Regions from separate parts of the Rossellomorea sp. y25 genome, predicted to be linked through region 2. Evidence: a T-box and tRNA genes for the amino acid it is inferred to sense, from the RefSeq annotation. Region 2 holds a T-box; the other holds one or more tRNA genes.
What was found. A T-box is a leader RNA that pairs with one kind of tRNA and senses whether it is charged. The one in region 2 lies ahead of alaS (alanine--tRNA ligase), so its partner is inferred to be a tRNA-Ala.
Positions count from the first base shown of each region.

Region 1: it has a tRNA-Ala gene. The T-box ahead of alaS (alanine--tRNA ligase) is inferred to sense a tRNA for this amino acid. The anticodon was not compared.

Region 1 is NZ_CP145886.1:3,697,801-3,701,180, forward strand. It holds tRNA gene AAEM60_RS18600 (tRNA-Glu) at 505-576, opposite strand; tRNA gene AAEM60_RS18605 (tRNA-Ser) at 583-673, opposite strand; tRNA gene AAEM60_RS18610 (tRNA-Asn) at 678-752, opposite strand; tRNA gene AAEM60_RS18615 (tRNA-Ile) at 762-838, opposite strand; tRNA gene AAEM60_RS18620 (tRNA-Gly) at 848-921, opposite strand; tRNA gene AAEM60_RS18625 (tRNA-His) at 942-1,017, opposite strand; tRNA gene AAEM60_RS18630 (tRNA-Phe) at 1,040-1,115, opposite strand; tRNA gene AAEM60_RS18635 (tRNA-Asp) at 1,167-1,243, opposite strand; tRNA gene AAEM60_RS18640 (tRNA-Met) at 1,350-1,423, opposite strand; tRNA gene AAEM60_RS18645 (tRNA-Ser) at 1,460-1,552, opposite strand; tRNA gene AAEM60_RS18650 (tRNA-Ile) at 1,570-1,646, opposite strand; tRNA gene AAEM60_RS18655 (tRNA-Met) at 1,651-1,727, opposite strand; tRNA gene AAEM60_RS18660 (tRNA-Ala) at 1,803-1,878, opposite strand; tRNA gene AAEM60_RS18665 (tRNA-Pro) at 1,886-1,962, opposite strand; tRNA gene AAEM60_RS18670 (tRNA-Arg) at 1,969-2,045, opposite strand; tRNA gene AAEM60_RS18675 (tRNA-Leu) at 2,076-2,164, opposite strand; tRNA gene AAEM60_RS18680 (tRNA-Gly) at 2,174-2,248, opposite strand; tRNA gene AAEM60_RS18685 (tRNA-Leu) at 2,258-2,342, opposite strand; tRNA gene AAEM60_RS18690 (tRNA-Lys) at 2,378-2,453, opposite strand; tRNA gene AAEM60_RS18695 (tRNA-Thr) at 2,483-2,558, opposite strand; tRNA gene AAEM60_RS18700 (tRNA-Val) at 2,584-2,659, opposite strand; rRNA gene rrf (5S ribosomal RNA) at 2,669-2,785, opposite strand; rRNA gene AAEM60_RS18710 (23S ribosomal RNA) at 2,959-3,380, opposite strand, start outside.
Region 2 is NZ_CP145886.1:3,116,424-3,119,803, reverse strand. It holds gene AAEM60_RS15820 (AI-2E family transporter) at 42-1,118, shown strand; T-box leader at 1,195-1,465, shown strand; gene alaS (alanine--tRNA ligase) at 1,532-3,380, shown strand, end outside.

The DNA of each region.
Region 1 (3,380 bases), 580 kb from region 2:
GCGTTATGCATCAGGCGCCTGCATGCTTATGGTGATTAGTAGGGTGAATGAAACATGTTCTAATGGTCCCGGATGGGTAATTAAGGAGGGAGCATTCATAGTTTAGTCTTTAAAGGAGGTTGGGTTTATTGAAGAGCTTGAGAAGTTTAATGAAGAGATTAAGAGGTGATTGATGCCATTTACTTTTCGATGATCACTGACTGAATGTTCCCATCCTCCGTTTATTGTATTGAAAAATTGGATCTGAAAAGAAAAGTGCAGAAGTTGATAATATATTGGGAAAAGTCGATAATATATGTGGAGAAGTCGATAATATATCCTTCGTAGAGAAATAGAAGCATGCGTTTCTCTTGTAAAACCGCTTATTTTAGTCCCGATCTGCCTCCATATTCAATTAACTCTCTTCATTTAGTCATTTTTTCTTCTATTATTAATAAAATAACCACTAATTCTACTACTTTGTACAAAAAAAAAGACTATCAAAAATGATAGTCTTTTTTCAGATGACCCATACGGGATTCGAACCCGTGTTACCGCCGTGAAAGGGCGGTGTCTTAACCGCTTGACCAATGGGCCATAATATGGCGGAGAAGGAGGGATTTGAACCCTCGCGCCGGTTGCCCGACCTACACCCTTAGCAGGGGCGCCTCTTCAGCCACTTGAGTACTTCCCCATATTGGCTCCGCAGGCAAGATTCGAACTTGCGACCGATCGGTTAACAGCCGATAGCTCTACCACTGAGCTACTGCGGAATAATGAAATGGTGGGCCTAAGTGGACTCGAACCACCGACCTCACGCTTATCAGGCGTGCGCTCTAACCAGCTGAGCTATAGGCCCATAAATAATTGGAGCGGGTGAAGGGAATCGAACCCTCATCATCAGCTTGGAAGGCTGAGGTTTTACCACTAAACTACACCCGCGGTATTTAAATAAGAAAGTATGGGGCGACTGATGGGAATCGAACCCACGAATGCCTGAACCACAATCAGGTGCGTTAACCACTTCGCCACAATCGCCATAATGTCTTCAAATAGAAAATGGTGGCTCAGGACGGAATCGAACCGCCGACACATGGATTTTCAGTCCATTGCTCTACCAACTGAGCTACTGAGCCTTACTTAGAGTAAAATATTTAATTATGAACCATAATCTTATTTAAAGAAAATGGCGGTCCGGACGGGACTCGAACCCGCGACCTCCTGCGTGACAGGCAGGCATTCTAACCAACTGAACTACCGGACCAAAGCTTTTTGCGTAAGCAAAATAGGTTTCATTACCTCGCGATAGCGAAAATAACTATCCATGCGTGACTCATCAAGGATTACCCTATCCTAAGTCAAAAATGGTATTGCGGGGACAGGATTTGAACCTGCGACCTTCGGGTTATGAGCCCGACGAGCTACCGAACTGCTCCACCCCGCGACGATATGAGTAAGGAATTCACCATAAAAGTAAATATGGAGGAGGAAGGGGGATTCGAACCCCCGCGGGCTGTTACACCCCTGTCGGTTTTCAAGACCGATCCCTTCAGCCGGACTTGGGTATTCCTCCGTAATAAAAATGGTACTTGGTGGACCTTGTAGGACTCGAACCTACGACCGGACGGTTATGAGCCGTCTGCTCTAACCAACTGAGCTAAAGGTCCCTTTTGGTAGCGGCGGAGGGGATCGAACCCCCGACCTCACGGGTATGAACCGTACGCTCTAGCCAGCTGAGCTACACCGCCAAGAAACATAATATCAAAAATATTTTTTTACTTTCATAAAACCAATGAAGTTTATCTTACTTTCGTAAAAAAACATGGTGGAGCCTAGCGGGATCGAACCGCTGACCTCCTGCGTGCAAAGCAGGCGCTCTCCCAGCTGAGCTAAGGCCCCAAAGAAGTGGTCGGGAAGACAGGATTCGAACCTGCGACCCCTTGGTCCCAAACCAAGTGCTCTACCAAGCTGAGCTACTTCCCGATAATATGGCGCGCCCGAGAGGAGTCGAACCCCTAACCTTTTGATCCGTAGTCAAACGCTCTATCCAATTGAGCTACGGGCGCAAAATATGTCGTTTCCTTCCGAAAAATCAATGGTGCCGAGGACCGGAATCGAACCGGTACGGTAGTCACCTACCGCAGGATTTTAAGTCCTGTGCGTCTGCCAGTTCCGCCACCCCGGCAAAATCTTCTGGAGCGGAAGACGGGATTCGAACCCGCGACCCCCACCTTGGCAAGGTGGTGTTCTACCACTGAACTACTTCCGCGAAATATAATGGTGCGGGTGAAGGGACTTGAACCCCCACGCCTTGCGGCGCCAGATCCTAAGTCTGGTGCGTCTGCCAATTCCGCCACACCCGCATGTATGATTGATATTTTGCTAATGCAAAAATCAATGGTGAGCCATGAAGGACTCGAACCTTCGACCCTCTGATTAAAAGTCAGATGCTCTACCAACTGAGCTAATGGCTCATCTCAAAAGATGAAATTCAAAACCAAAATGGTGCCGGCAAGAGGACTTGAACCCCCAACCTACTGATTACAAGTCAGTTGCTCTACCAGTTGAGCTACACCGGCATATTAATTACCCACTAATGAAAAATGGTGGAGGATGACGGGATCGAACCGCCGACCCTCTGCTTGTAAGGCAGATGCTCTCCCAGCTGAGCTAATCCTCCAAATATAAAGCCTGGCGACGTCCTACTCTCACAGGGGGAGATCCCCCAACTACCATCGGCGCTGAAGAGCTTAACTTCCGTGTTCGGCATGGGAACGGGTGTGACCTCTTCGCCATTGTCACCAGACATTTTCTTGTCTCTTTTTTAAGGACAAGTATTATTATATCGTGTAGATATATTTTTTCAAGGCTTTTTTTTATATTTTCTTATAAAATTCATTCCCTGAAAACTAGATAAAGAATTGATGTCAAGAAAGCCAAGTATCGACCAATCGTTGTTCATTTAAAAAATGACTCTTTGTGGTTAAGTCCTCGATCGATTAGTATCAGTCAACTCCACATGTCGCCATGCTTCCATCTCTGACCTATCTACCTAGTCATCTTCTAGGGATCTTACTCACATACGTGATGGGAAATCTCATCTCGAGGGGGGCTTCATGCTTAGATGCTTTCAGCACTTATCCCTTCCGCACATAGCTACCCAGCGATGCCTTTGGCAAGACAACTGGTACACCAGCGGTGCGTCCATCCCGGTCCTCTCGTACTAAGGACAGCTCCTCTCAAATTTCCTGCGCCCACGACGGATAGGGACCGAACTGTCTCACGACGTTCTGAACCCAGCTCGCGTACCGCTTTAATGGGCGAACAGCCCAACCCTTGGGACCGACTACAGCCCCAGGATGCGATGAGCCGACATCGAGGTGCCAAACCTCCCCGTCGAT
Region 2 (3,380 bases):
TACATTCCAACACTAGGGAAGAAGAGAAGGAGGTGTTAATAATGGAAAAGAGACCCTATGCCAAATGGTTGTACCGACTTTCAATAGCTCTTATTCTTGCTTTATTCCTATATATTCTCTACTTATTAAAGCCTGTATGGCATCCGGTCCTGGAAGTATTGTTCTTTTCGCTTCTACCCTTCCTGATAGGGGGATTCATTGCCTATTTGCTTCATCCAATAGTAGAAAAAATCCATGAGGCGGGCATTCATAGAGGAATAGCGATCATGCTCATCTACATCCTTTTCTTTGGAGGATTAGGGTACGCGGTCTATAAGGGGACTCCGATCATCATACATCAGCTGAAAGATTTATCAGAGAATGCGCCACTTTTTACAAAACAATACCAGAGGTGGCTGGACTATGTGCAAAGCGAGACCTCCACTTGGCCAGACGGAATACAATCTCAATTAGAGGAAAGAATTGACGGGATCGAAGCCTGGTTGACGGGGCTTGTCGCAGTCGTTCTGGCCACTGTGATGAAGTTTATGAACAGCTTTCTGCTTGTTGCAATTATTCCCTTTGTATCTTTTTATTTATTAAAGGATATTACGAAAGTGAAAAAATTCCTGTGGCAGCTTACCCCTAAAAAATGGAGGAACAGCGCGATTTCATTTTCAAGGGATGTGGATGAATCGCTGGGAGGTTATATCCGGGGACAGCTTTTAGTTTGTTTGATCATTGGGGGACTTTCAGCATTAACACTCTGGTTAATCGGTATGAAGTATCCCTTGATCCTCGGATTGATCATTGGAGTAACCAATGTAATACCCTATTTCGGACCGATTATCGGAGCGGTTCCAGCTGCCATTGTGGCAAGTACGATCTCTGTCAATATGATGATATATGTCGTCATCATGGTCGTAGTTCTCCAATTCCTGGAGGGGAATATCTTATCGCCCCTCATTGTCGGAAAAAGCCTTCATATGCATCCACTGTTTATTATGGCTGCCCTTATCATTGGTGGTGAAGTAGGGGGTGTGATCGGCATGATTGTGGCAGTGCCTTTTTTAGCTGTGGTAAAAGTAGCGATTTTACATGGACGAACCCATTTCATTCATGCAGCAGGGGGAGATTAACTGAAAAAATAAGAATCAACATTGACAAATACAGTGAATATTTCTATAATCCAACATATACAAGTATTCGTATAAAATGAAAGCAATGAAGGATCGAGTACGTTATAGTCCATCTATCAGAGAGGGATTCCCCAGGCTGCAAGGGATTCCAGATGAAGGATAACCGAATGCTAATCCTGAGTGCAGGTAAAACCTGCCGTCTATCCGCGTTAAGGTGTTTTGAGGGATGAACAATAGAGAAATGCGAATAGGCTTCCTGAGAGGCAACAAGGAACTACGAGCCTCTAAGCCTGCACTTTCTTTGTTCATAACCAGGGTGGTACCGCGAGTTAGCTCTCGTCCCTGTTTTAGGGATGAGGGCTTTTTTGTATTCATTTTTAACCATACATAATCAATGAAGGAGGAAGTTTTACATGAACAAATTAACAGGCGCAGAAATTCGTCAAAAGTTTTTAGATTTCTTTCAGGAAAAAGGACATGGTGTAGAACCGAGTGCATCATTAGTTCCGCATGAAGATCCGTCCCTTTTATGGATCAATAGTGGAGTAGCTACATTAAAGAAGTATTTTGATGGACGTGTCATTCCTCAGAATCCAAGAATCGTGAATGCTCAAAAGTCCATTCGCACAAATGACATCGAAAATGTAGGGAAAACAGCACGTCATCACACGTTTTTTGAAATGCTGGGTAACTTCTCCATTGGTGAATATTTTAAAGTTGAAGCGATTGAATGGGCATGGGAATTTTTAACCGATGAAAAATGGATCGGGTTTGATCCCGAGAAGCTTTCCGTTACCATTCACCCTGAAGATCATGAAGCATTTGATATCTGGAACAAAAAAGTAGGCGTACCTGCTGAACGAATCATTCGTATTGAAGGGAACTTCTGGGATATCGGTGAAGGTCCAAGCGGCCCGAATACAGAAATTTTCTACGATCGCGGACCGGAATATGGGGAAAGTCCTGAAGACCCTGAATTATATCCTGGTGGAGAGAATGATCGTTATCTTGAGGTATGGAATCTTGTGTTCTCACAATTCAATCATAACCCTGATGGAACGTATACTCCGCTTCCCAAGAAAAATATTGATACCGGTATGGGACTTGAACGTATGGCATGTGTCGTACAAGAAGTACCAACAAACTTTGATACAGATTTATTTATGCCGATCATTTCTGCAACCGAAGAGATTTCCGGTAAGTCATACGGGAAAAACAGCGAGATCGATGTAGCTTTCAAAGTCATTGCCGATCATATCAGAACGGTTTCCTTCGCAATCGGTGACGGAGCCCTTCCTTCCAACGAAGGCCGTGGCTATGTATTAAGAAGACTGCTTCGCCGTGCGGTTCGATTTGCGAAGCAAATTGAAATCAATCGTCCGTTCATGTATGAATTGGTTCCGGTTGTTTCTGAAATCATGGTTGATTTCTACCCGGAAGTGAAACAAAAAGCGGAATTCATTCAAAAAGTGGTGAAAAATGAAGAGGATCGCTTCCATGAAACTTTAAACGAAGGGTTGGCTATTCTTTCTTCTATTATCAAGGTACAAAAATCTGCTGGGAATAAAGTGATTCCTGGTGAAGATGTCTTCCGTCTGTATGATACGTACGGTTTCCCGGTTGAATTAACGGAAGAATATGCAGAAGAAGAAGGATTGACGGTTGATCATGACGGTTTTGAAAGAGAAATGGAAGGTCAGCGTGAAAGAGCGAGGTCGGCTCGCCAGGATGTGGGCAGCATGCAAGTGCAAGGAGGAATCCTAAGTGACATCACGGTAGAAAGTCGCTTTGTAGGATATGACACATTAGAAACGACTGCTACAATTCTTGAACTGTTGGTTGATAATGAACGTCAGCCGAAAGTCGATAAAGGACAGGAATGCCAATTTATTCTGGACCAGACACCTTTCTATGCAGAGAGCGGAGGACAAATCGGCGATAAAGGATACATTGAAGCTATGGGCGTGAAAGTATTTGTGACAAACGTGAAGAAAGCCCCTAACGGCCAAAACCTTCATTCTGCCATCGTTGAAGAGGGCACACTAGAGCAAAATGCACAGGTGCTTGCAAAAGTGTCCCGTGAATCCAGAACAAAAGTGGAGAAGAACCACACGGCGACGCATATCCTTCATCAGGCATTGAAAGATGTCCTTGGAGATCATGTCAATCAGGCAGGTTCTTTGGTGGAACCAGACCGTCTGCGATTCGACTTCTCTCATTTCGGTTCTGTTTCCCAGGAAGAGATTGAGCGAATCGAAACCA